DNA from 3 places in the Bacillus sp. BC08 genome. Region 2 is predicted to be linked to each of the others. Evidence: predicted binding sites of a transcription regulator. Region 2 holds the regulator's gene; each other region holds the start of a gene.

Region 1 (8,240 bases), on a different contig from region 2:
TGCTGCAATGGGAATGGCTCTAGCACGTGATTTAAAGAAAACGAAAGAATATGTTATACCAATCATTGGAGATGGTGCTCTAACAGGCGGAATGGCTTTAGAGGCATTGAACCATATTGGACATGAAAAAACAGACATGATTGTTATTTTGAATGATAATGAAATGTCAATTGCACCAAACGTTGGTGCGCTTCATAATGTGCTTGGACGTCTACGTACCGCAGGGAAATACCATTGGGTAAAAGATGAACTAGAGTATATATTAAAGAAAATCCCAGCAGTTGGTGGGAAAGTTGCTGCGACAGCAGAGAAAATAAAAGATAGTCTTAAATATTTACTAGTATCCGGTGTCTTTTTCGAAGAATTAGGCTTTACATATTTAGGTCCAGTTGATGGGCACGATTATGAAAAGTTATTCGAAACGTTGCAATATGCAAAGAAAACAAAAGGCCCAGTGCTTGTTCATGTTATTACGAAAAAAGGAAAAGGTTATAAACCAGCTGAGAGTGATGTTATTGGAACTTGGCATGGAACAGGACCTTATAAAATTGAATCAGGTGACTTCGTTAAACCGAAAGAAGTTGCACCAGCATGGAGTGCTGTTGTTAGTGATACAGTACTTAAGCTAGCGAGAACGGATGAGCGTATCGTTGCGATTACACCTGCAATGCCTGTTGGATCGAAACTGGAGAAATTCCAAAAAGAATTCCCGGATCGTATGATTGATGTAGGTATTGCAGAACAGCATGCTACAACAATGGCAGCGGGTATGGCAACGCAAGGTATGAAACCATTCTTAGCGATTTATTCAACATTCTTACAAAGAGCATATGACCAAGTTGTTCATGATATATGCCGTCAAAATTTAAATGTCTTCATCGGAATCGATCGTTCTGGTTTAGTAGGAGCAGATGGTGAAACGCATCAAGGTGTGTTTGACATTTCATTCTTACGTCATTTGCCGAATATGGTACTTATGATGCCGAAAGATGAAAATGAAGGGCAACATTTAGTATATACGGCGATGCAATATGAAGATGGACCAATCGCATTACGTTATGCGCGCGGTAATGGACTTGGTGTTCATATGGATGAAGAATTAAAGGCGATTCCAATTGGTACTTGGGAAACGTTAAAAGAAGGTACACAAGCGGCTATTTTAACATTTGGTACGACAATACCAATGGCAATGGAAGCAGCTGAGCGTCTTGAAAAGGCTGGAGTTTCAGTGAAAGTAGTGAACGCTCGCTTTATTAAACCGATGGATGAAGCATATTTACATGATCTCTTAGGGAAAAATATACCGATTTTAACAATTGAAGAAGCTTGCTTAATTGGTGGTTTTGGAACGGGAGTAGTTGAATTTGCGTCTGAGAGCGGGTACCATAGTGCGTTAATTGAACGAATGGGTATTCCAGACCGTTTCATAGAGCACGGTAGTGTAACAAAATTATTAGAAGAAATTGGTTTAACGACAGATGCTGTTGTAGACCGTATTCATACAATGATTCCATCAAAACAAAAAAGGGCGTAACAAATGAGTGCAAAAAAAGAAAGAGTAGATGTACTATTAGTAGAGCGAGGACTTATAGAAACACGTGAGAAAGCAAAACGCGCCGTTATGGCCGGACTTGTATATGCGAATGAGATGAGACTTGATAAGCCAGGAGAGAAGATTCCACAAGATACGGAGATTACGGTGAAGGGACAAGTTATGCCGTATGTAAGCCGTGGTGGTTATAAACTTGAAAAGGCATTAGAGACATTTCATCTGGATTTACAAGATAAAGTTATGATAGATATTGGTTCATCAACTGGTGGCTTTACCGATTGTGCGCTTCAAAACGGAGCGAAATTATCTTATGCATTAGATGTAGGATACAATCAACTTGCGTGGAAATTGCGTCAAGATGAGCGTGTTGTCGTAATGGAACGGACAAACTTCCGTTACGTGACACCAGCAGACTTAGACCGTGGTTTACCGCAATTTGCTAGTATCGATGTTTCATTTATATCATTAAAGCTTATACTGCCGGTTTTAAAAACAATGCTTATGCCTAATGGGGATGTAGCGGCGTTAATTAAACCACAGTTTGAAGCTGGAAGAGAGCAAGTTGGGAAAAAAGGTATCGTTCGTGATCGAAAAGTACATGAGGCTGTCGTGGAAATGATTGTCGACTTTGCTATAAAAGAAGGATACGACGTAGAAGGTTTAACATTCTCACCAATTACGGGCGGGGATGGTAATATCGAATTTTTAATTCATCTGAAATGGCATGGTGAACGCGAGAATGGCGAAAATCATTCTCCAGTTTCTGTTGAGCAAGTAGTTACAGAGGCGCATGATGTCCTAAAACAAAAAGGAAAAGGGGAATAACATATGTTGTTCCTCTTTTTGTTGTAATTGTATAATGATTGTAAAAACAATTGTGTACAAGCAACGAATTATAAGTTAACATAAATAAGTGAAGTATACCAATGTTTAAACTATGGTAAGAGATAGTGTGAGGTGCAAATGTATGAATAAAGGTCAGCGCCATATTAAAATCAGGGAAATTATTGCGAACAAAGAAATTGAAACACAAGATGAATTAGTTGATATTTTACGTAATGAGGGATTTAATGTAACACAAGCAACAGTATCGCGCGATATTAAAGAACTGCACTTGGTGAAAGTGCCATTACATGATGGTCGCTATAAATATAGCTTGCCAGCAGATCAACGATTTAACCCGTTACAAAAATTAAAACGTAATCTAGTGGATTCATTTGTAAAATTAGACACGGCAGGACATATGCTTGTGCTAAAAACATTGCCTGGTAACGCTCATTCACTTGGAGCACTTATTGATCATTTAGAGTGGGATGAGATCATCGGAACCATCTGTGGTGATGATACTTGCTTAATTATTTGCCGTACACCTGAAGATACAGGTGTTGTCTCTGATCGTTTCTTAAATATGTTGTAACAAAAAAATCTTGTTTGCTTTCCTCTGTAAAGTGGAAAGTGAACAGGATATTTTTATTGGTTAAAAATGTGAATTCTTAATTGTAATATAATATTTTCTTTGAATAAAATTAGAAAATAGGTGGATTGACCCGTAAAACAAATGTTTGGTACAATGGAGCGGTTAGAAAAGTAATTTATACATACAAACATATAGTATGACTATTTGAATGAAGAACTGAGAAAAGCCCTTAATAGGGGATTAGTTTATAACGAGGTGAATGGGGCATTGTTATCGGAATTATCGATTAGAAACTTTGCTATTATTGAGGCATTAAATATTTCTTTTCAAAAAGGGTTAACGGTTTTAAGTGGTGAAACAGGGGCCGGAAAATCGATTATTATTGATGCGATTAGTTTACTTGTAGGTGGCCGTGGTTCAGCGGAATTTGTTCGATACGGAACAGAAAAAGCTGAGATAGAAGGGCTATTTTATGTAGAAGATGATAAGCATCCATGTATTGAAAAGGCAGAAGAATTGGATATAGAAATAGAAGACGGCATGATTATTTTGAAGCGTGATATCGCTGCAAACGGAAAAAGTGTATGTCGTGTAAATGGGAAACTGGTTACCCTTAGTATATTAAAGGAAATTGGAAAAACACTTGTTGATATTCATGGGCAGCACGAAACACAAGATTTAATGAATGAAGAGCGTCATATGTTTATGCTTGATCATTTTGATGGAGATCGCATTGTTAAACAATTGGGTATATATCAAAATGTATACGCTGACTATGAGAAGTTAAAAAAACAGTTAAAATCGTTAAGTGAAAATGAACAACAAATGGCGCATCGTTTAGATTTAATTCAATTCCAGCATGAAGAAATCCGTAAGGCGGATTTAAAGATGGATGAAGAAAATGAATTAACTGAAGAACGATTGCAAATTTCTAATTTCGAAAAAATTTACAAAGCATTAGGCGATGCATATCGCTCATTAAGCGCTGACGGACAAGGATTAGATAATATACGAAGCGCAATGGGACAAATGGAGAGTATTACACATTTAGATGAAGTGTATCAAGAAAACCATGATTCAATTGCAAATAGCTACTACTTATTAGAAGAAGTTGCATATCAACTTAGAGAAAAGCTCGATATGATGGAATATGATCCGAATCGTTTAGACGAAATTGAAACGCGTTTAAATGAAATTCGTATGCTAAAGAGAAAATATGGAAATACTGTAGAAGAGATTTTAGCGTATGCAGATAAAATTGAACAAGAAATTTTTACGATTGAAAATAAAGACGTTCATATTGAAACGACGAAGAAGCAATTAAAGGAACTAGAAAGTGTTATTCTGAAAGAAGCAACGTCGTTAAGTAATATGCGTCATGAGCTTGCAGAGCATCTTACAAATGCCATTCATCAGGAATTAAAAGAATTGTATATGGAAAAAACAAAATTTGAAGTAAGAATTATGAAGCGAGTAGGAAATGCTGAAGAGCCTCTTGTAGAAGGAGCACCGGTAAGACTTACGGCGGATGGCTACGATCATGTGGAATTTTATATTTCAACAAATCCAGGTGAGCCGCTAAAACCACTTTCAAAGGTCGCTTCTGGCGGAGAGTTATCTCGTATTATTTTAGCTTTAAAAAGCATTTTTTCTAAGCATCAAGGTGTTGCATCAGTTATCTTTGATGAAGTGGATACTGGTGTAAGTGGTCGAGTTGCACAGGCTATTGCGGAAAAAATTTATCGAGTATCAGTAAACTCGCAAGTACTTTGTATTACGCACTTACCTCAAGTGGCTTCAATGGCGGATTCGCATTTATTTATTCGGAAACAAGTAGCGAATGATCGAACAATTACATCAGTTACCGTTTTAACTATGGAGGATAAAGTAACAGAAATCGCTCGAATGATTTCTGGTGTGGAAATTACAGATTTAACGACAGAACATGCGAAAGAATTACTTACGCAAGCGCATCATTTTAAACAGACAGCAGAGGCTATCCAGTAATGGATAGCTTTTTTTCTCAAATAATGATTTCTTAATTCTTCCGGTTATAAATAAAGCACTGCAAGGAGAGATTAAAAAGTGAAGCCAAAAGGCTGAATGTGGGGTAGGAGCGAGGAGAGTGAACAAATTGAAATTAGAAAGATTTCGCAAAATAATAGGTATTTGTCTCCTTGTTTCTTTAGTTTTTATTGGGTGTTTTAAACCGCTTCGGACGTTTATTTCATCTCCGAAGCAACTTGTTGTTTTTGAAGGGCAACAATCAGAAATAGCGTCATTATCAGTTTTTAAAGCTTCATCTACAGATCGTCATGTGTTTACAGTAAGTTCAAATGAACAAAAACAAGGACTTATGGTAAATTCTCATCAAAATGGTGAAGCAGATATGGTGTTTCAGCTTGCTGGTTTTCCAGTAAAAAAAGTAAATGTGAAAGTATTGAAAGATTTTAAAGTTATTCCAGGCGGACAATCAATTGGTGTGAAGTTAAATACAAAAGGGGTACTTGTTGTAGGCCATCATTTAATTCAAACTGAAAAAGGGAAAGTATCTCCTGGTGAGACAGCTGGTGTGCAAATTGGAGATATGATTACTGAAATTAATGGTAAAACAATTGAAAGAATGAGTGATGTAGCACCGTTTATTCATAATAGTGGTGAAACAGGTGAACCGCTTAATCTTGTTTTGTTAAGAGATGGAAAACATATCCGCACTAAGTTAACACCACAAAAAGACAGTGGAGAATCGTCTTATCGCATTGGTTTATATATTCGTGATTCGGCAGCCGGAATCGGAACAATGACATTTGTTCATCCTGATTCTATGAAATATGGGGCACTTGGTCATGTCATTTCTGATAACGATACGAAAAAGCCGATTCAAGTCGAAGATGGACAAATTATGCGTTCGACGGTTACATCAATTGAAAGAGGTAGTCATGGGAATCCAGGAGAGAAATTAGCGAGGTTCTCACCAGATCGTGAAGTGATTGGTAATATTACAATAAATAGTCCATTTGGCATATTCGGAAAATTAAATACAAATATACCAAATGGTGTAATGGATAAAGCAATGCCGATTGCACTATCTCATCAAGTAAAAGAGGGACCAGCAAAAATATTAACAGTTATTGATAAAGATAAAGTGGAAGCGTTTGATATTGAAGTTGTTAGTACAGTACCGCAAAAGTTTCCGGCTACAAAAGGCATGGTAATAAAAGTCACGGACAAACGTTTATTAGCGAAAACGGGTGGTATTGTACAAGGCATGAGCGGAAGTCCAATTGTACAAAATGGAAAAGTAATTGGTGCTGTTACACATGTATTTGTAAATGATCCAACATCAGGATATGGTGTTCATATTGAATGGATGTTACATGAGGCTGGAATAAACATTTATGAACAAGAAAGAAAAGCGAGCTAATTAATAATTAGCTCGCTTTTCTGTTGAAAAATTCGTTGAAATTTTGTAAAAGCTCCGCAAGAGGTGTTTTTTGTTGTAAAATAAAAGAAAAGGGTTGAACGTTTCGTTGTATTTCTATGATGGAATGTGTTGCGAAAGGGAATAAATGAGCGATAAACATATTTTTTTGTGATTTTATCGGAAAGTAACAAACTTTAAAAGGGAATTTTCACACAATTGTCGAACAATTCATGTAGCCTAGAAGGATACACATGTCGGAGAATCGATTCGGTAAGGGAGGAAAAGCTGTGGAGAAAATTAAAGTATGTCTTGTGGATGATAATAAAGAATTAGTATCAATGCTAGAGAGTTATGTAGCTGCTCAAGATGATATGGAAGTAATCGGTACTGCTTATAATGGTCAAGAGTGTTTAAATTTATTAAATGATAAGCAGCCGGATGTACTTGTTTTAGACATTATTATGCCACATTTAGATGGTTTAGCTGTACTAGAGAAAATGCGACATATTGAAAGGCTAAGACAGCCTAGCGTAATTATGTTGACAGCATTTGGACAAGAAGATGTGACGAAAAAAGCAGTTGACTTAGGTGCTTCATATTTCATATTAAAACCATTTGATATGGAGAATTTAACGAGTCATATTCGTCAAGTTAGCGGTAAGGCGAACGCTACCATTAAACGTCCACTTCCATCTTTCCGCTCAGCAACGACAATAGATGGAAAGCCGAAAAACTTAGATGCAAGCATTACGAGTATCATTCATGAAATTGGTGTGCCTGCTCATATTAAAGGGTATATGTATTTAAGGGAAGCGATCTCTATGGTGTACAATGATATCGAATTACTGGGATCTATTACGAAAGTATTGTATCCAGATATCGCGAAGAAATATAATACAACAGCAAGCCGCGTCGAGCGTGCAATCCGTCACGCAATTGAAGTAGCATGGAGTCGAGGAAATATTGATTCTATTTCGTCCTTATTCGGTTATACAGTATCCATGTCAAAAGCAAAACCTACGAATTCCGAGTTCATCGCAATGGTTGCGGATAAGCTAAGACTTGAACATAAGGCTAGCTGAGAGTAAAAGTAGTAAGAGGTTTAAGTTTTAGTAAAGCTTAATCATTCCTTAAATTTATACTCGATATTAAATGTAAAACCAATGAACTTTTTATGTAATGACCAATGAATTTTAGAATTCGTTGGTCTTTTTATTTCCTTGGATTTAAGGATTTTGAGGGATATATATAAATCTATGTAGAAAAATGCAGTGAACATAAGGATATGTACAGGAGATACGTGGGTTTGACATCATAATCTCTATAACGTATCATTGATTGGGAAAAGTTAAGAGATATAGGAGAATGGATGAATGACTTTTAAAAAGATAGTGAATCGAGCTTACCCAATCATTGTTATGATGGTGTTTTTATCTATATTTTCAATGATAGTAAGTAAATTTTTTATCCCGAAAACAATTTTGATGAGTGGTGAATTTCCTTATCCGACTGAGGAGTATACTCCCAAAAAGGTCGGTGCTGTTATAGGGGCAACGTTGCTTTTATTTGCGCTCTTCTTTATGTATTATAAATGGGTTATTAATAAAATGAAAAGAACGTACACAAGTATTATGATTGCTTTAGGTATCGTAATTATTTTAACGATGGAAATAATTATTACTTCCATAGCATTTAACCCTGTTGTAGGAGATTATGCCATCCTTAAAGAAGGAATTGTCTCTGTGTTTAAGGGAGATAATCATTTTTTAGAAATGGGACAGCTTCTATTTTATCCATATAATACACATATTGTATTATTAGGAGGATATTTTGCTAAATTGGTAGGA
Region 2 (8,240 bases):
TTGAAATAAAGGATTTGTCAGAACAGTGGTGTAAATATAGCGCGGAAAAGCAAAAAACAATTGTAGTGGAGGATGATGTAGTTATGTTTCATGTTCCTCAAACTGCAATATTTTCTATACAAGCCGGCGAGAAAATCACCTTTTCACCTATGGCAGACGCAGAAGAAGATAAAATTCGCTTATATATTCTGGGAACTTGTATGGGGGCGCTTTTAATGCAACGTAAAACACTCCCATTGCATGGGAGTGTAATTGCCATAGATGGAAAAGCATATGCATTAATTGGTGATTCAGGAGCTGGAAAATCAACGTTAGCCTCGGCTTTTTTGAATAAAGGATATCAGCTTTTAAGTGATGATGTAGTTGCTGTGTCTCTTTTGAATAAAAATAATGTAATAGTTCATCCTTCTTACGCGCAACAAAAATTATGGCAAGAGAGCATAAATGAGTTAGGAATGGAAGTAGCGCAATTGAGCCCTTTATTTGAAAGAGAAACGAAGTATGCTGTTCCTGTGAATTCTCAATTCTTTCCAGATTCATTACCTCTTGCTGGTGTTATTGAATTAGTAAAAACACAGGGAGAAGATATTGAGATGACCCGTATAGAAGGACTCGAGCGCTTGTATAAATTATACCGTCATACTTTTAGGAGTTCTTTGATTTCTAAATTAGGATTGATGGAATGGCATTTTGAAACTTCAACACATATTGCAAGTGGAATGGAAATGTTTCAAGTAAGTCGCCCGACTTCAAGATTTACAGCTCATGAGCTTGTGGAAGTTATTTTAAATACTATACAGAAAGGGAGTATGGTTGATGGTTGTCCACTCGAGAAAAATATCATTAAAACATAACGTTGTCCAAAGTAAAGGTAATATAGTAAGCGATATGGATGGAGAAAAAGTTATGTTAAATGTCCAGAAAGGAAATTACTATAACTTAGGTGAAATAGGCGGAGAAATATGGGAGCTTATTGAAAAGCCAATAATAATTAATCAGCTTGTTACTATGCTAGTATCCAACTATGATATTGAACGAAAAGATTGTGAAGAGCAAGTTCTGTCCTTTTTAGAGTGTTTATTTCAAGAAGGTTTAATTCAAATAAAAGATCAATCTAATAGATAAATTCGTAATTTCAAGAGAACTGTTAGGAAGGGATTAATGAATATTGTGAAAAGGTTAAGGGTATTTTTATCGCTGAACATGGAAACAAAGCTTTTATTTTTAGAGGCTTTTATTTTTTTAGGGTGGGCGCGTGTACTAAAAAGTATTACCTTTTCCAAAGTTGCACCTTCTTTAGGGGATTACATGAACGAAACATCAGTTGCCCAAATTCAGCCACATGGGGATACACTAAAGAAGGTGTCTGAAGCTATTTCTATTATGAGTCGTTATACTTTTTGGGAAAGTCAGTGTCTTGTTAAAGCTATAGCTGGGATGAAAATGCTCGAAAAACGTCACATTGAGAGTACTCTTTATTTAGGAACTGCTAAGGATAGTCATGGGGATTTAATTGCGCATGCATGGTTACGAAGCGGTTCTTTTTATGTTACTGGATCAGAAGGAATGGAGAAATTTACTGTCGTTGGATCATTTGCAAAGAGGCTAAGTGAGGACATTATTAAAGGAGAATAAAATGGAGAAAGATTTTGGTCTTAATGTAGAGTTCATGTCTAAGGAATTGAAACTTCTTTTTGCAATTTTGAAGTTACAAGATGACGAAACAGTGCAAACTTACAGTAATGAATGGTTTTCGGATATTGATTGGGAGGTATTTCTTGAGCAAGCTGTGCATCATCGCGTTTATCCGGTGATATATCAAAAACTTAAACAGGTGGATGAGGAACTAATTCCTTCACATATTGTACAAACCTTGAATAGAAAATATAAAAAAAATACATTTCAAATGCTTTATTTAAGTGCTGAAATGGAACGAATAAATAAACTATGTAATGAAAATGAGATTCGTATGATTTTTCTAAAAGGACCTGTACTATCTCAGGACTTATATGGGGATATTTCTTTACGAACATCCTGTGATTTGGACGTTCTAATTCCGATGCAAAATTTAGAAAAAGTAGAAATGCTACTTTTAGAGCAGGGGTATGTAAAAGACGATTATATTCAAACGATATTAAATGATTGGAAATGGAGGCATCATCATATAACATTTTTTCATCCAACAAAGCAGATTAAGCTTGAAATTCATTGGAGGTTAAACCCCGGACCGGGCAAGGAACCTGGGTTTGAAGAGCTTTGGGGGAGAAAGAGAAAAAGTAACCTTACGAGTAATTCTGTATATATGTTAGGAAAGGAAGATTTATTTTTATTTTTGGTATCTCATGGTGCTAGACATGGTTGGTCCAGATTACGTTGGTTAGTAGATATAAAAAAAATTGTCGATCAAGAACTTAATTGGAGTGAGATCCATAAGTTAATGAGAAAATATCAAATGCGTCATTTAGGAGGACAAGCATTAATTTTAGCAGCTCAATTGCTAGGTGTACGACTAGATGAAAGGATGATGGAATTAGTAGCGAAAAAACATTCAAAGCAGTTAGCTCAAGAGGCACTGTTTTATTTCAAGCAAATGATAAACTTGCATACCGATCCTGTCCCTGAAGAGGTATTTATCTATCATAGTCGATATTTATTTTCACTAATGTCTAATCAGCAAAAAATTTTATATATTATGAGCCAACTATATCCTTATCCAATTGATGCAAAAACATTACCGTTACCTAAATTTCTTCATTTTTTATATTTTCCTCTACGTCCGTTTTTATGTCTTTGGAGGAAAACAAAGAAGCTGGCTTTGTTATAGGGGGAACATCGATGAATCATATTATATATTTTATGAAGAAACTATACTCTTCGGCGGGAAACATACTGTATGTGAATTTATTTGGTATGGTTTTAATAAGTTTACTTGAAGGGATAGGTATTATTTTATTAATTCCTATGATAAGTATGACTGGAATAATTAATATAGGCGAGGAGACTACTTTTATTGCACCTGTCTCTAGATTTTTGCAGGATTTTCCTAAAACAGCAAGTCTAGTTTCTATTTTAGGTATATATATATTAATAGTGTTAGGTCAAAATTTACTACAAAGAAATATAACGCTAAGGGATGCGAGAACGCAACAAGCTTTTATACGAGAATTAAGAATAGAAACATATAGTATGATTTTAAAAGCAAAGTGGAGTTTTTTTTTAGAGAAAAGGAAAACAAATTTAATAAATATATTAACTACAGAATTAGCTCGTGTAAGTTATGGGGTTAATTTAATTTTACAATTGTTAGCTGCTATTCTGTTTACATTTATACAGGTGGGGATTGCGTTTTTATTATCTCCTCAAATAACTATATTTGTTTTGGTCTTTGGTTTATTATTCTTGGTAGCTTCTCGTGTTTTTATAAAAAAAGCACGAATACTAGGCGGTAAGACCTCAGAATTGGCAAAAGACTATCTTTCTGGTATAACAGATCATTTTAATGGAATTAAAGATATAAAGAGTAATACTTTGGAAGCATCACGTATAGATTGGTTACAATCTATAACAAAAAAGATGAGTAATGAGCAAATGGAGTATATGAGAATAAGATCGAAATCTCAATTGTTTTATAAAGTTTCAATGGCTATATTAATTGTATTTTTTTTATTATTATCAGTAAGTATGTTTCAAGCGCAACCCACCCAATTATTATTAATTATCCTCATTTTCTCCAGACTATGGCCAAGATTCATGACGATTCAATCAAATTTAGAACAACTGGCTGCAAGTATTCCTGCTTTTAAGTCATTATGGGAGTTGCAAGTGGAATGTAAGGAAGCGATTGAAATGCAGGATATAGATCAACAAAAACATATAGAGCCGATTCGTATAAAACAAGGTATGGAGTGTAAGGATGTTTACTTTCGTTATAATAAGCAAGAATCTTTATACGCACTTCAAAATATTAATATGCAAATTCCAATAAACAGTATGACGGCCATTGTGGGGCATTCTGGTGCAGGCAAAAGTACATTAATTGATGTATTAATGGGATTAATACAGCCAGAAAAAGGTCAAGTGTTAATAGATGGTACGCTCCTTACAACTGATAATTTATTGTCATTAAGGCGGGCTATTAGTTATGTACCACAAGATCCTTTCTTATTTAATGCAAGCATAAGAGAAAATTTATTGATGATTGAGCCAAATGCAAGTGAAGAACAAATTTGGTCTGCATTAAATTTTGCGGCCGCCGCTGAATTTGTACAAACGCTTCCTAATGGGCTTGATACACTGATTGGGGATCGAGGAGTAAGGCTTTCAGGTGGTGAACGTCAACGACTTGTACTAGCGCGGGCTATTTTAAGACAACCATCCATTTTAATATTAGATGAAGCAACGAGTGCATTAGATACTGAAAATGAATTGAAAATCCAATCAGCAATAGAAAGATTGAAAGGAACGATGACTATCGTCGTAATTGCCCATCGTTTATCAACAATACGTAATGCCGATCAAGTTATTGTGTTAGGAAAAGGTGAAATTGTCCAAAAAGGTGAATTTAATCAATTAGCTAAAGAGAGAAAAGGTGTGTTTCGAAGTTTGTTAGGGTCACAAATGGAAGTTGGTTCTTAGAGAGGAAAGAGTGAATGAATTTTTGTATTCATACAGTTCGAATTGAATAAAAGCCTGAGTGATGGCCAGTTATAACAGGACATTATTCAGGCTTTTATTTGTACGTTTTGTATATTTAGGGAATAAATATAAATAAGTACCTTGCAATGAATAATACCAAGTGGTATATTATGGATGTAATGGGTACCGTGTATTGAACAGTACTGAAATGAGAAAGGGGGATTGACCTTGAACGTTCAGTTTAAAAAAGGCGTGTTAGAACTGTGTGTTTTGGCACTTGTGAAACGTAAGGATTGTTACGGTTATGAACTTGTACAGCAAATCTCAAATAAATTTTTAATATCGGAAGGGTCAGTGTATCCTTTATTACGTCGTTTAACGAAAGAAGGGTATTTTCAAACGTATTTGAAAGAATCTACGGAGGGGCCGCCTCGTAAATATTATCAACTAACTGAGCAAGGGGAAACGCAACTGAATTTGTTAGTAACAGAGTGGCGTGATTTTGCAAAAGGCGTACAAGAAATTATTGAAGGGGTGGAATGGGATGAGTAAAGAACAGTTCCTCAAAGAATTATCAAGTCATCTTAGAAAGTTACCGGAAGAAGAGAGGAAAGATATTTTATTTGATTATGAAGAGCATTTTCAGTTTGGGAAAGAAGAGGGGAAAACTGAAGCGGAAATAATAAAAGGCCTTGGTTCTCCGAAAGTAATTGCGAAAGACTTACTTGCTTTGTATCGCTTTGATGAAATGAAAAAGGACCCATCTACTTCGAATATAACAAGGGCTGTCATGGCTGCGATTGGACTTAGTTTGTTTAATTTCATTATTGTGTTAGGCCCGTTAGTTGCAATTATCGCTTTTATATTTTCATTTTGGGTCGGTGGGATTGCTAGTGTAGTGACACCATTTTTTGTTATTGCAAAAGTATTTATGGGTACTTTTATATGGTTGGATGTATTCGTTAGTATAACGTTTGTTGGAGTAGGTTTGTTGTTATGTATTATCGCTTATTATAGTACGAAGTGGTTTAAAAAGTTATGCGTACGTTATGTATTATGGAACTTCAAAATGATAAAAGGGGAGTAGATGATGAAAAAAATATTGTTAGTAGCAATCGCTTGTATCATTATTGGAGTAATAGGGATTTCACAAACATATGAAAAAGCAGTACAAACTGCAGAAAAAGGAAACAAAGAAGACGTTATTAAAAACGAAACATTAAAAAATATAGAAGTTAAGTTAGACGCTGGGGATATTGTTGTCCAAAAATCTCCCGACTTTTCTTTTTATGTAAAGCAATCAGGAGATGCACGTAAACAAGAGGTTCGTATTGCAGAAGATGGTGACACATTAAAAATTATTGGGGAAAGAGAAAAAGGTGCTTCATTTGATTTTTCTTTTTACGATTTTAGGTTTCAAACATCTACAATAACTCTCCTCGTGCCTGAACGTTCTTACCGGGAGATAAAAATAAATTCATCCGCTGGACAAATAGAAATAAGTGATGTGAAAAGTGATCGTGTAAGTGTTGGTACACTGGCCGGAGAAGTAGATTTGAAACATGTTACAGCAAAAAGTGTGGAAGGATCTTCAAAAGCTGGTGAGGTAAACTTTAAAAAGGTAATAGGGAAAGTAACAGCGAAAACGGCTAGTGGAGAAGTGCATATTATGGATCATGATCCTAAATACGATGTAGAGGCAAGTTCAACTGCTGGGGATGTAGATATTACTTTATTAGAAAAACCACAAGATGCAGTTATAACTGGGCAAAGTGCTGCTGGCGAAGTAATAATTTTTAATGAAGAAAATAAAAATGTAACAATTGGCAATGGTAGTAAAAAGATTAGTGGTAAAACAGCTGCTGGCGATGTGACGATTGAAACTCGTTCATAAGAAATAGAATGTATGAAAATCTATCAAAATACAAAAAGAAGATAATTACCGTATATAAATAAGGTAATTATCTTCTTTTATTATTCTTAGTGTAGATCACGGTATACGCCAATTACTTTTCCGATAACTGACACTTGTTTTAAAATGATAGGTTCTAATGAAGAGTTTTCCGGTTGTAGACGGAAATGGTCTTTTTCTTTATAGAAACGTTTCACAGTTGCTTCGTTATCTTCTGTTAAAGCAACTACAATTTCACCATTATATGCAGACTGTTGTTGGCGAACAACAACTAAATCCCCATCGAAAATACCAGCTTCAATCATACTATCTCCTGAGATACGTAACATAAACACTTGGTCTGCTCCAGCAACAATGCTAGCTGGAAGTGGGAAGTGATCTTCTACACTTTCAACTGCTGTAATCGGTAATCCAGCAGTAACTTTTCCGATAATTGGAACTTGGATAACAGATTGTGTTTCTGTATCCATTCGATCGTCACCTAAAATTTCAATTGCTCGTGGTTTTGTTGGATCGCGTCGAATATATCCTTTTTCTTCTAGTCGTGATAAATGTCCGTGCACTGTAGAACTAGAAGCGAGGCCGACTGCTTGACCAATTTCACGTACGGAAGGTGGATATCCTTTTTCTTGTACTTTTAGCTTAATAAAGTCGAGAATGTCTTGCTGGCGTTTCGTTAACTTTTCCATGTTTTCTAACACCTCGTTTTCTTTCATTTTTCTTATTAATAAGTATAACATGCGAAAAAACATTCTACAAACATAAGTTCGAACAAAAGACGAATTTATGTTACACTGGAGGGAAATAATAGTGAGAAAGAGGGGGGGCATAATGAATGCAATTATTTATGCGCGTGTGAGTACAACGAAAGAAGCGCAAGAAACGTCATTAATACGTCAAAAAGATGAATTATTGCATTTAGCTGAGCGCTATCAAATGAATGTTGCTAAGGTAATTGAAGAACAGGCTAGTGGGTATACGATTGAACGTGACGGTATATTAGAAGTGCTAGATACCATTCGAGATGAACAAATTGATGTGCTACTCATACAAGATGAAACGCGCCTTGGTAGGGGGAATGCAAAGATTGCATTAATGCACTGTTTACATAAAGAGGGAATAAAAGTATACACGCATACGCATAATGGAGAATTACAATTATCGGATTCTGATTCAATGGTATTGGATATTATTGGTATTGTTGAAGAGTATCAAAGAAAGATTCATAACTTGAAAATTAAACGTGGTATGCAACGTGCAGTAGAAAAAGGTTATCGTCCAGAAAATAATTTGAAGAATCGTCATTTAAGCGTAGGACGAGAGAAGAAAGAAGTGCCAATTGAGGAAATTGTACGTTTACGCCGGAATGAATTAACTTTTGAAGAAATTGCAGCAACACTTCGCGGCTTTGGTTATAATGTTTCAAAAGCGACTGTACATCGTAGATATGTAGAATATACAAAGCAATTGCTTGATAAAGAGGACTAACTATTGTATGATAATAATCAGTTTTGAGTAAAAGGGGGATTCGAGATGCAAAGTCACGAACTCATTGAACGCATTAACTTCTTAGCGAAAAAAGCAAAAGCTGAAGGCTTAACTGAAGAAGAACAACGTGAGCGCCAATCGCTACGTGAACAATATTTAAAAGGATTTCGTCAAAATATGTTAAACGAACTTAAAGGAATTAAAG
Region 3 (8,240 bases), on a different contig from region 2:
TAGGAGTACAATCCATCGGTTGCCATTCATCTGATAAGGGAAAATCACTTACGGCATCATGATAAAGTCGGAGCATCTTTGCTATTTCTTTTAAAACATCATTAGATCGCATATATTCTTTTAACGGATAATTCCCAGCTTCTCCTTCAATAAAGGATAAAATTTCTCTATCTTTTTCATCTACACCTAAAAACCTTGGAGCATGATGAAACCCTTTGTTTTCTAAATGTTGTAATAGCTTATGAATCTTTGTACTGCCAGGCTTTAATTCTCGCCGAACAGTATTTTCAGAACGATATACATTTGATACATTTCCCCCTGTAAGCTTTTCTTCGTTGGCGTAGTTTGACATAGAATCCCCTCCAATACAATTATATTGTAACACTTCAGAACAAGGGATGTAATCGCATTCAAATGATGTGTATGTTCATTTTAAAGTGAAATCCGCACATGTTAAAATCAAATATTTACGAATGTGCAATCAATTTAATTTGTCAGTTATTTTCAAAAAAGATTGTACATTTTATTTTAATGTGCTATGATAGTCCCAGTTGAATAGTTAAATTAAGCAATCCATATGTTATCAAGTGCTGAAAACGAACGAGAAAAAGTATGTGAGAACTAGTTTATGTTTCGTATTTGATAATGTGTGGATTCTTTTTTTAGACAGGAAGACTAAAAAATTAAAAATTTGTATTTTCTTAGGAGGAAATAATCATGGCAGTAACAGGACAAGTAAAATGGTTTAACAACGAAAAAGGCTTCGGTTTCATCGAAGTTCCAGGCGAAAACGATGTATTCGTACATTTCTCTGCAATCGAAACTGAAGGTTTCAAATCTTTAGAAGAAGGTCAAAAAGTTAGCTTCGAAATCGAAGAAGGTAACCGTGGACCTCAAGCTAAAAACGTAATCAAACTATAATTTTATAGTTTATTATGGAAAAAAGGGATGGCTGCTGCCATCCTTTTTTTTGTTGTGGAGAAAGTCTTGCTATCTCTTTTTTATGTCAAAATTGATGGAAAAGGAGATTATGATGGAGGTATTCAAAAATCATCGGGTGAACGCGTATCAGTTTCTATAGAAGAATTAGTTCTGCAGGATCATTTTCTACGTACGATTGAAGTAACAATTCGTTTTCATTTCATTGAAGAAAAATTACGTCCTTATAACTGTGAAAATAATGGTCGTCCTTTTATCATGCACATTAACGGGCAGTTGGTTTCTCCTCTCAAAATTCGGCGGGAGACCAACTGTCTGTTAACGCCCAATTGTTGAGGACTGATTAAAGTTTCACTTTATAAATGAGAAAGTATTAAGTTTATTTGTTCTTAATTTTTTTCTTTACAATTCATTGTTTATTTGTTGTTTTGTCTACATCCGAAATGGATAAATCTACGCCATATAGGCTTTGAGTAACATCTTTTTTGTTAGTATTGTTGTTAGAATTTTGTTCGTCTTGAGATGACGTTTCTAACATTTGTTCTTGCTCTTTACTAGGGGTATTCAGAGCATCTGATGGGACGCTATTAATCTGTTGTCTTAATAGACTTTTTTTCTCCATATTATACAGCTCCTTTTTGGAATTAGATAAAAAACTAATGTAATCATAAATAATCACTTACATATTTTGTGTTTTGAAATGGAATTCTATACAAAACTTATATTGTAGATTTAACGAATTAAAAAGTTGCTAGTGATGTATAAAGTTGAAGTTCTTAATAAAAAATAAAAATGGGTAACACGTACAAGTACTTTTTAACGTAGTGGATAATTTTTCATCGTATTTTTTGTATGTAGTAATATTTTCAAAAAAGGATATGAGGACACTCGGAAGAAAATAGGAAGAAGAGTAAAAGGCCTTCCAAAATGGAAGGCCTTTTACTCTTCTTTTCCAATCTTTTTCTTTGCGCGTTTCTTACATTCAGAGCATTCCGATTTACGAAAAGGCTTTGCGAAGAATAGCAGAATGAAAAACAGTCCGAATATAATGCTAGCTGAGTTTTTCACGATCACAATGCTACTATTTTTCATTTGAATCGTTGGTTGCATTTCTTTTTCTTCCATAATAGGCCTCCATATATTGAATTTTATTTTAATTATAGCAAAGTTAATTGTTGTAATGATGCGAAATGAGGAAGTAGTTGTAAATATTTATAGGTAGTATAAATACATTTTGTATAGGTTTTTTATTTTATAATCACTATATTGTTATTTTTTAATTTAAAAGATACTTGACAAATGATAAAGTATTGTAAAAAAGCGGAATCTGTAAACCATTTCCTCTTCATAGATGCTAAAATTACATATGCAGCTGCTAATATAATTGGAAAAAAGGAGACAGTAGAATATGGAAAGTAAAGTAGAACGTTATGTTGAAAACTATGTGGTAAATAAAAATACAATGGCCTTACTTCCTGTTATTCTAAGTGAGAAGAAAATTGTTACACGAGTTGTTGAGAGGGAAGATTCCTTTTTCGTATTTCAAAAGCCTCTAGATATTATAGAAAGAAGTTGCCGCAAGCATGGTTCTAGCTTCTTAGGCAGAAAAGAAGGAACGAAAGAGTTAACTCATATTACACATAAAGCACCAATTGCGATTAGTCCGGCAGATCAACTTTATTTTTTTCCTACTTATTCATACTCTAGAAAAGAGTGCGCTTGGTTGTCTCATTTTTATATTGAAAGTAATAAAGAGTCAAAGGACGGAAATGTTATTGTTAGATTTATAAATGGCTTTGCTGTGAAATTAGAAATATCAAAAAGTAGTTTTGAAAATCAACTAAATCGTACGGCAAAATTGCGTACTGAATATGAAAATCGTAGGAAAAAACAAGGGAGCCCTTGTTTTAAAGAGATTGATAAAACGGAAGAATCTAGACTGAAACCAGCATATGAGAAAGTGTATTTTGTTAAGGAAGGCGAAGTGTGAGAGGATGGGGGAACCCCCATCCTTTTGTTTGTCAGTTTTTGTCGGTAAGTCGATATATTCGAGAAATCGCCGATAAAAATCGAGTTGTGGTTGATAAATTTGAAAAATCACTGATAAAAAGTGAGTTACGGTCGATATATTAAGAAAATCGCCGATATAATTTCAGTTACCAAGGAATTTGCTACCAAAACAAAAGGACCACTTCCAAAATCGCGACACGTCCTGTCGAATATTGATAGATTATCATAGCATAATAATGAAGGAATTCTCATGAAAGGTATGGAAACTTAATAATTACATCTCCATATGTCGTATCTACCATTTCCTCTTTCATATAAGCAATGATACAGTAGAGGTAGTACTTAGAGTAAAGGGGTAAAGTGTAGAATGGATTTTCAGACAATCAAAGAGTATTTTTCACCAGAAAATATGGATCATATTGTTGAAAGTTATAAAGCGTTCGGACCACTTCTTGGTATTGGTTTACCGATGATAGAAGCGTTGATTCCGGCATTGCCACTCATCGTATTTGTACTGGCGAATGCTGTTGCATTTGGATTTTGGCTCGGTTTTCTTTATTCCTGGCTTGGATCAGTAATGGGTGCCTTGCTTGTCTTTTTCATAATCCGCCATTTTGGCCGAAGTCGTTTCTTTTCTTTTGTAAATAAGCATGAGAGAGTACGAAAGGCAATGGGATGGATTGAAAGGAAAGGGTTCGCGCCGATTTTCGTTATATTTTGTTTTCCGTTTACACCGTCCGCGCTTATAAATGTTGTTGCTGGTTTATCTCGCATTAGTGTAAAACAGTTTGGTCTTGCGCTCGCGTTCGGAAAACTTGTGATGATTTTTATTTTAACGTATATCGGTCATGATTTAATGTCATTTATTCATAATCCGGTGAAATCAGTCATTGTAGTGATTGGTATTTTTATTTTATGGTATGTCGGTAAGAAAATCGAAGTAAAGTTAGAACTACATTAAGAATAGTCTTCTTTGTAAAGGAAAGCTTCATTATTAAAGGATAAGGGGAGAAGCGGATGAAGAAAACTTTGAAAAAAGAAGGCATAGAGTGGATACGAACAATTTTAATTGGTGTATTATTAGCTGTATTTTTTCGAACGTTTTTCTTTTCGACGTACGTTGTAGAGGGGAAGTCAATGATGCCGACATTGCAAGATGGCAATATGCTCGTTGTAAATAAGGTGAGTTATCAAGTGGGGGACTTGAATAGGTTTGATGTTGTTGTGTTTCATGCGAATAAAAAAGAGGACTACGTAAAACGAATTATCGGTTTACCTGGGGATCAAATTGAATATAAGCATGATAAACTATATATAAACGGACAATTCGTGGATGAACCTTATTTAGAGACGTATAAGAAAGAGATAAATGGACGACAACTAACAGGTGATTTTAAACTAGAAGAGTTAACGAAAGAAAAGTCGGTGCCACCTGGATATATTTTTGTAGTAGGTGATAACCGCCTTGGGAGCTGGGATAGTAGACACTTTGGATTTGTAAAAGCTGATACAGTTGTCGGTAAAGTTGATTTACGATATTGGCCAATTCAAGAGGTGCAAACGAACTTTTCAAAAGGTTGATATAATAGGTAGAAGTATAGTAAAAGACAAACTACTCCGTTTGTCTTTTTTCGTGTCCTATAATACAATTATAGTAGCAAACTAACGTTCGTTATGTAAGTGAAAGGTGGGGTTACATGTCACTTCGATTTGTGATTGGTAGAGCGGGAAGTGGAAAAAGTACACTTTGTTTACACGAAGTGCAAGAAGAGTTAAAGCAGCGCCCAAGAGGGGAAACAATATTATATCTTGTGCCAGAACAGATGACATTCCAAACGCAGCAGGCGTTAATTGGTAGTGAGGATGTTAGAGGTTCTATTCGGGCACAAGTTTTTAGTTTTTCACGGTTAGCGTGGAAGGTGCTGCAAGAAGTTGGCGGAGCGAGTCGTCTTCACATTGATGAAGCGGGCGTACATATGCTACTTCGTAAAATTGTAGAGTCTCGTAAAGATGGATTATCAGTGTTCCAAAAAGCAGCGGAGCAAAACGGTTTCTTTGAACATCTGGGGAGTATGATTGCGGAGTTTAAACGTTATAACGTGACGCCATCTAACGTATATGAAATGTGGCAACAATTAGATGCACATAGTAGCAGTGCCGAACAAAAGCTATTAGCGAATAAAGTGTATGATTTACAACTACTATATGATGATTTCGAACGTGCTTTAATTGGAAAATATTTAGATTCAGAAGACTACCTGCAATTGCTAGTGGAAAAGCTTCCGCAATCTGAATATGTAAATGGGGCTGAAATTTATATAGATGGATTTCATTCATTCTCACCGCAAGAACTAGAAATTGTAAGACGGCTTATGATTTGCGGTGCGAGAGTTACAATCACGTTAACACTAGATGAAAAAACGTTAGCACAGCCAGTAAATGAACTAGATTTATTTTATGAAACGACGTTAACATATGAAAAAATAAAACAAGTAGCACGTGAAGAGAAGATAGAAATTGAAAAAACGATTCCGCTTATGGAACAACCACGTTTTCATTCGCAAGCATTAGCGCATTTAGAAACGCATTATGAAGCGCGTCCGAATGAAAAGTTTCATGGGGAAGCAAGTGTAACGATTCATACAGCAGCGAATTTACGAGCTGAAGTAGAAGGCGTTGCTCGTGAAATTCGTAGACTTGTGGCGGATGAAGACTACCGTTACCGAGATATTGCGGTTCTTCTTCGTAATGGAGAAAGTTATTACGATGTGATGCGAACGCTATTTACAGATTATAATCTCCCGCACTTCATCGATGAAAAACGCCCGATGTCACATCATCCGCTAGTAGAATGTATTCGTTCTGCACTAGAGATTATTAGCGGGAATTGGCGTTATGATGCAGTGTTTCGCTGCGTAAAAACAGAGCTTTTATATCCATTAGACGTAAGAAAAGAAACGATGCGCGAAGAGATGGATGAGTTTGAAAACTACTGTTTAGCGTACGGTGTACAAGGGAAGAGATGGACTTCTGAAGATCCATGGATGTATCGCCGCTATCGTTCTCTTGACGATACAGACGGGATGATTACAGACAGTGAACGTGAAATGGAAGAGAAAATAAATCGACTACGCGACGTTGTAAGAACGCCTGTTATTCGTATGCAAAAAAGGCTGAAACGTGCGGGAACAGTTATGCAAATGTGCGAAGCGGTTTACTTATTTTTAGAAGAGCTAGACGTTCCAAAAAAACTAGAAGCATTACGTATTCGTGCAGAAGAGAGCGGAGATTTCTTATTTGCGACAGATCATGAGCAAGTATGGGAAGAAGTAATGAGTCTTCTTGATACGTTCGTTGAAATGCTTGGCGAAGAGAAAATGTCACTTTCTATGTTCACAGACGTTATGTCGACAGGTCTTGAGGCGCTTCAATTCGCAAACATTCCGCCGTCATTAGACCAAGTGTTAATTGCGAATATTGATCGTTCTAGATTATCAAATGTGAAAGCAACATTTGTCATTGGCGTGAATGAAGGAGTAATTCCAGCAGCACCTATGGATGAAGGTATGCTGTCTGATGAAGAACGAGATGTTCTTAGTGCTGCAGGTATCGAATTAGCACCAACGACGAGACAAACCTTATTAGAAGAACAGTTTGTTATGTACCAAATGGTAACGAGAGCGACTGAGAAATTATATATTTCTTGTCCGCTAGCAGATGAAGAAGGAAAGACGTTACTTGCGTCTAGCTTTATTAAGAAAATAAAAAGAATGTTTCCTGATGTGAAAGATGCATTTATTACGAATGACGTAAATGATTTATCCCGTTCGGAACAAATTTCATACGTAGCAACGCCAGAAGTAACGTTGTCATATGTAATGCAGCAACTTCAAACGTGGAAGCGATACGGATTTGAAGGGAATTTAGACTTTTGGTGGGACGTATATAATTTCTACGTTACTTCAGATGAATGGAAGCAAAAAAGTAGCCGCGTATTATCAAGCTTATTCTACCGAAATCGTGCGCAAAAGCTAAGTTCAGTTGTAAGTAGAGATTTATACGGAGACACAATAAAAGGAAGCGTCTCTCGTATGGAACTATTTAACCGTTGCGCATATGCTCATTTCGCGCAGCACGGATTATCGTTAAGAGAGCGTGATATTTTCAAACTGGATGCGCCAGATATCGGGGAATTATTCCATGCAGCGCTGAAGAGAATTGCCGACAGGCTATTACGTGAAAATCGTACTTGGGCAGATTTATCAATAAAAGAGTGTGAGCATCTTTCTGCTTTAGTAATAGAAGAGATTGCACCGTTATTACAAAGACAAATTTTATTAAGTTCAAACCGTCATTTCTATTTAAAACAAAAACTACAACAAATCATTTTCCGTACGTCAATCATTCTTCGTGAGCACGCGAAATCAAGTGGTTTCGTACCAGTTGATTTAGAAGTGCCATTCGGTATGGGCGGTACAGGATCACTTCCGCCGATGGAATTCTCATTACCAAATGGTGTGAAGATGGAAGTAGTTGGCCGTATTGACCGTGTTGATAAGGCAGAAGATGAAAGTGGTACGTTCCTACGTATTATTGACTATAAATCAAGCTCAAAAGCGTTAGACTTAACGGAAGTGTATTACGGATTGGCACTTCAAATGTTAACGTATTTAGATGTTGTTACTTCAAATGCACATACGTGGATGAAAAAAGGCGGCACGGCATCACCAGCTGGTGTACTGTACTTCCATATTCATAACCCGATCGTTGAGATGAAAGGTGACGCATCTGAAGCAGAAATCGAAAAAGAAATTTTAAAGAAATTTAAAATGAAAGGACTCGTACTAGGCGATGCTGACGTTGTTCGTTTAATGGATAATAAACTTTCAACAGGAAGCTCTGATATTATTTCTGCTGGTCTGAAAAAAGACGGTAGCTTTAGTGCGCGTTCGAGCATTGCAAGTGAACAAGAGTTTAACGTATTGCAAAAATACGTACACCATACGTTTGAAAATATCGGAAAAGACATTACAGAAGGCGTTATCGATATTGCCCCTTACAAAAAGGGGAATAAAGCGGCATGTACGTTCTGTAACTTCAAATCTGTTTGTCAGTTCGATGAATCACTTGAAGATAATCAATTCCGTACGCTAAAAGATATGAAAGATAGCGAAGCGATGGAGAAAATTAGAGAGGAGGTTGGCGGAGAATGATTGAAAATTGGCCTGAAAAACCAGAAGGTAGTCAGTGGACAGATGATCAGTGGAAAGCTGTTGTAGCGAACGGACGTG

What was found. The regulator LexA, encoded in region 2, represses DNA repair genes until DNA is damaged. The targets are predictions, from matches to a motif close to CGAACATATGTTCG.
Region 1: the regulator LexA is predicted to act here: its motif matches at 3,104-3,117, upstream of recN (DNA repair protein RecN).
Region 3: the regulator LexA is predicted to act here: its motif matches at 4,608-4,621, upstream of addB (helicase-exonuclease AddAB subunit AddB).

The regions. Positions count from the first base shown of each region.
Region 1 is NZ_JBTGPA010000035.1:638,728-646,967, forward strand. Features, by position in the region: gene dxs (1-deoxy-D-xylulose-5-phosphate synthase) at 1-1,534, shown strand, start outside; gene ACXVYO_RS21490 (TlyA family RNA methyltransferase) at 1,538-2,377, shown strand; gene argR (arginine repressor ArgR) at 2,520-2,969, shown strand; gene recN (DNA repair protein RecN) at 3,237-4,976, shown strand; gene spoIVB (SpoIVB peptidase) at 5,095-6,393, shown strand; gene spo0A (sporulation transcription factor Spo0A) at 6,681-7,475, shown strand; gene ACXVYO_RS21515 (hypothetical protein) at 7,767-8,240, shown strand, end outside.
Region 2 is NZ_JBTGPA010000027.1:450,391-458,630, reverse strand. Features, by position in the region: gene ACXVYO_RS08555 (aldolase) at 1-854, shown strand, start outside; gene ACXVYO_RS08550 (lasso peptide biosynthesis PqqD family chaperone) at 817-1,125, shown strand; gene ACXVYO_RS08545 (lasso peptide biosynthesis B2 protein) at 1,162-1,635, shown strand; gene ACXVYO_RS08540 (nucleotidyltransferase domain-containing protein) at 1,637-2,824, shown strand; gene ACXVYO_RS08535 (ABC transporter ATP-binding protein) at 2,836-4,635, shown strand; gene ACXVYO_RS08530 (PadR family transcriptional regulator) at 4,864-5,187, shown strand; gene ACXVYO_RS08525 (DUF1700 domain-containing protein) at 5,180-5,722, shown strand; gene ACXVYO_RS08520 (DUF4097 family beta strand repeat-containing protein) at 5,723-6,529, shown strand; gene lexA (transcriptional repressor LexA) at 6,616-7,236, opposite strand; gene ACXVYO_RS08510 (YneB family resolvase-like protein) at 7,379-8,035, shown strand; gene ACXVYO_RS08505 (DUF896 domain-containing protein) at 8,081-8,240, shown strand, end outside.
Region 3 is NZ_JBTGPA010000019.1:17,099-25,338, forward strand. Features, by position in the region: gene ACXVYO_RS03605 (phosphotransferase) at 1-352, opposite strand, end outside; gene cspA (RNA chaperone/antiterminator CspA) at 718-921, shown strand; partial or broken gene ACXVYO_RS03615 (IS5/IS1182 family transposase) at 1,031-1,197, shown strand; gene ACXVYO_RS03620 (hypothetical protein) at 1,349-1,561, opposite strand; gene ACXVYO_RS03625 (hypothetical protein) at 1,879-2,064, opposite strand; gene ACXVYO_RS03630 (competence protein ComK) at 2,348-2,929, shown strand; gene ACXVYO_RS03635 (TVP38/TMEM64 family protein) at 3,317-3,910, shown strand; gene lepB (signal peptidase I) at 3,967-4,530, shown strand; gene addB (helicase-exonuclease AddAB subunit AddB) at 4,647-8,162, shown strand; gene addA (helicase-exonuclease AddAB subunit AddA) at 8,159-8,240, shown strand, end outside.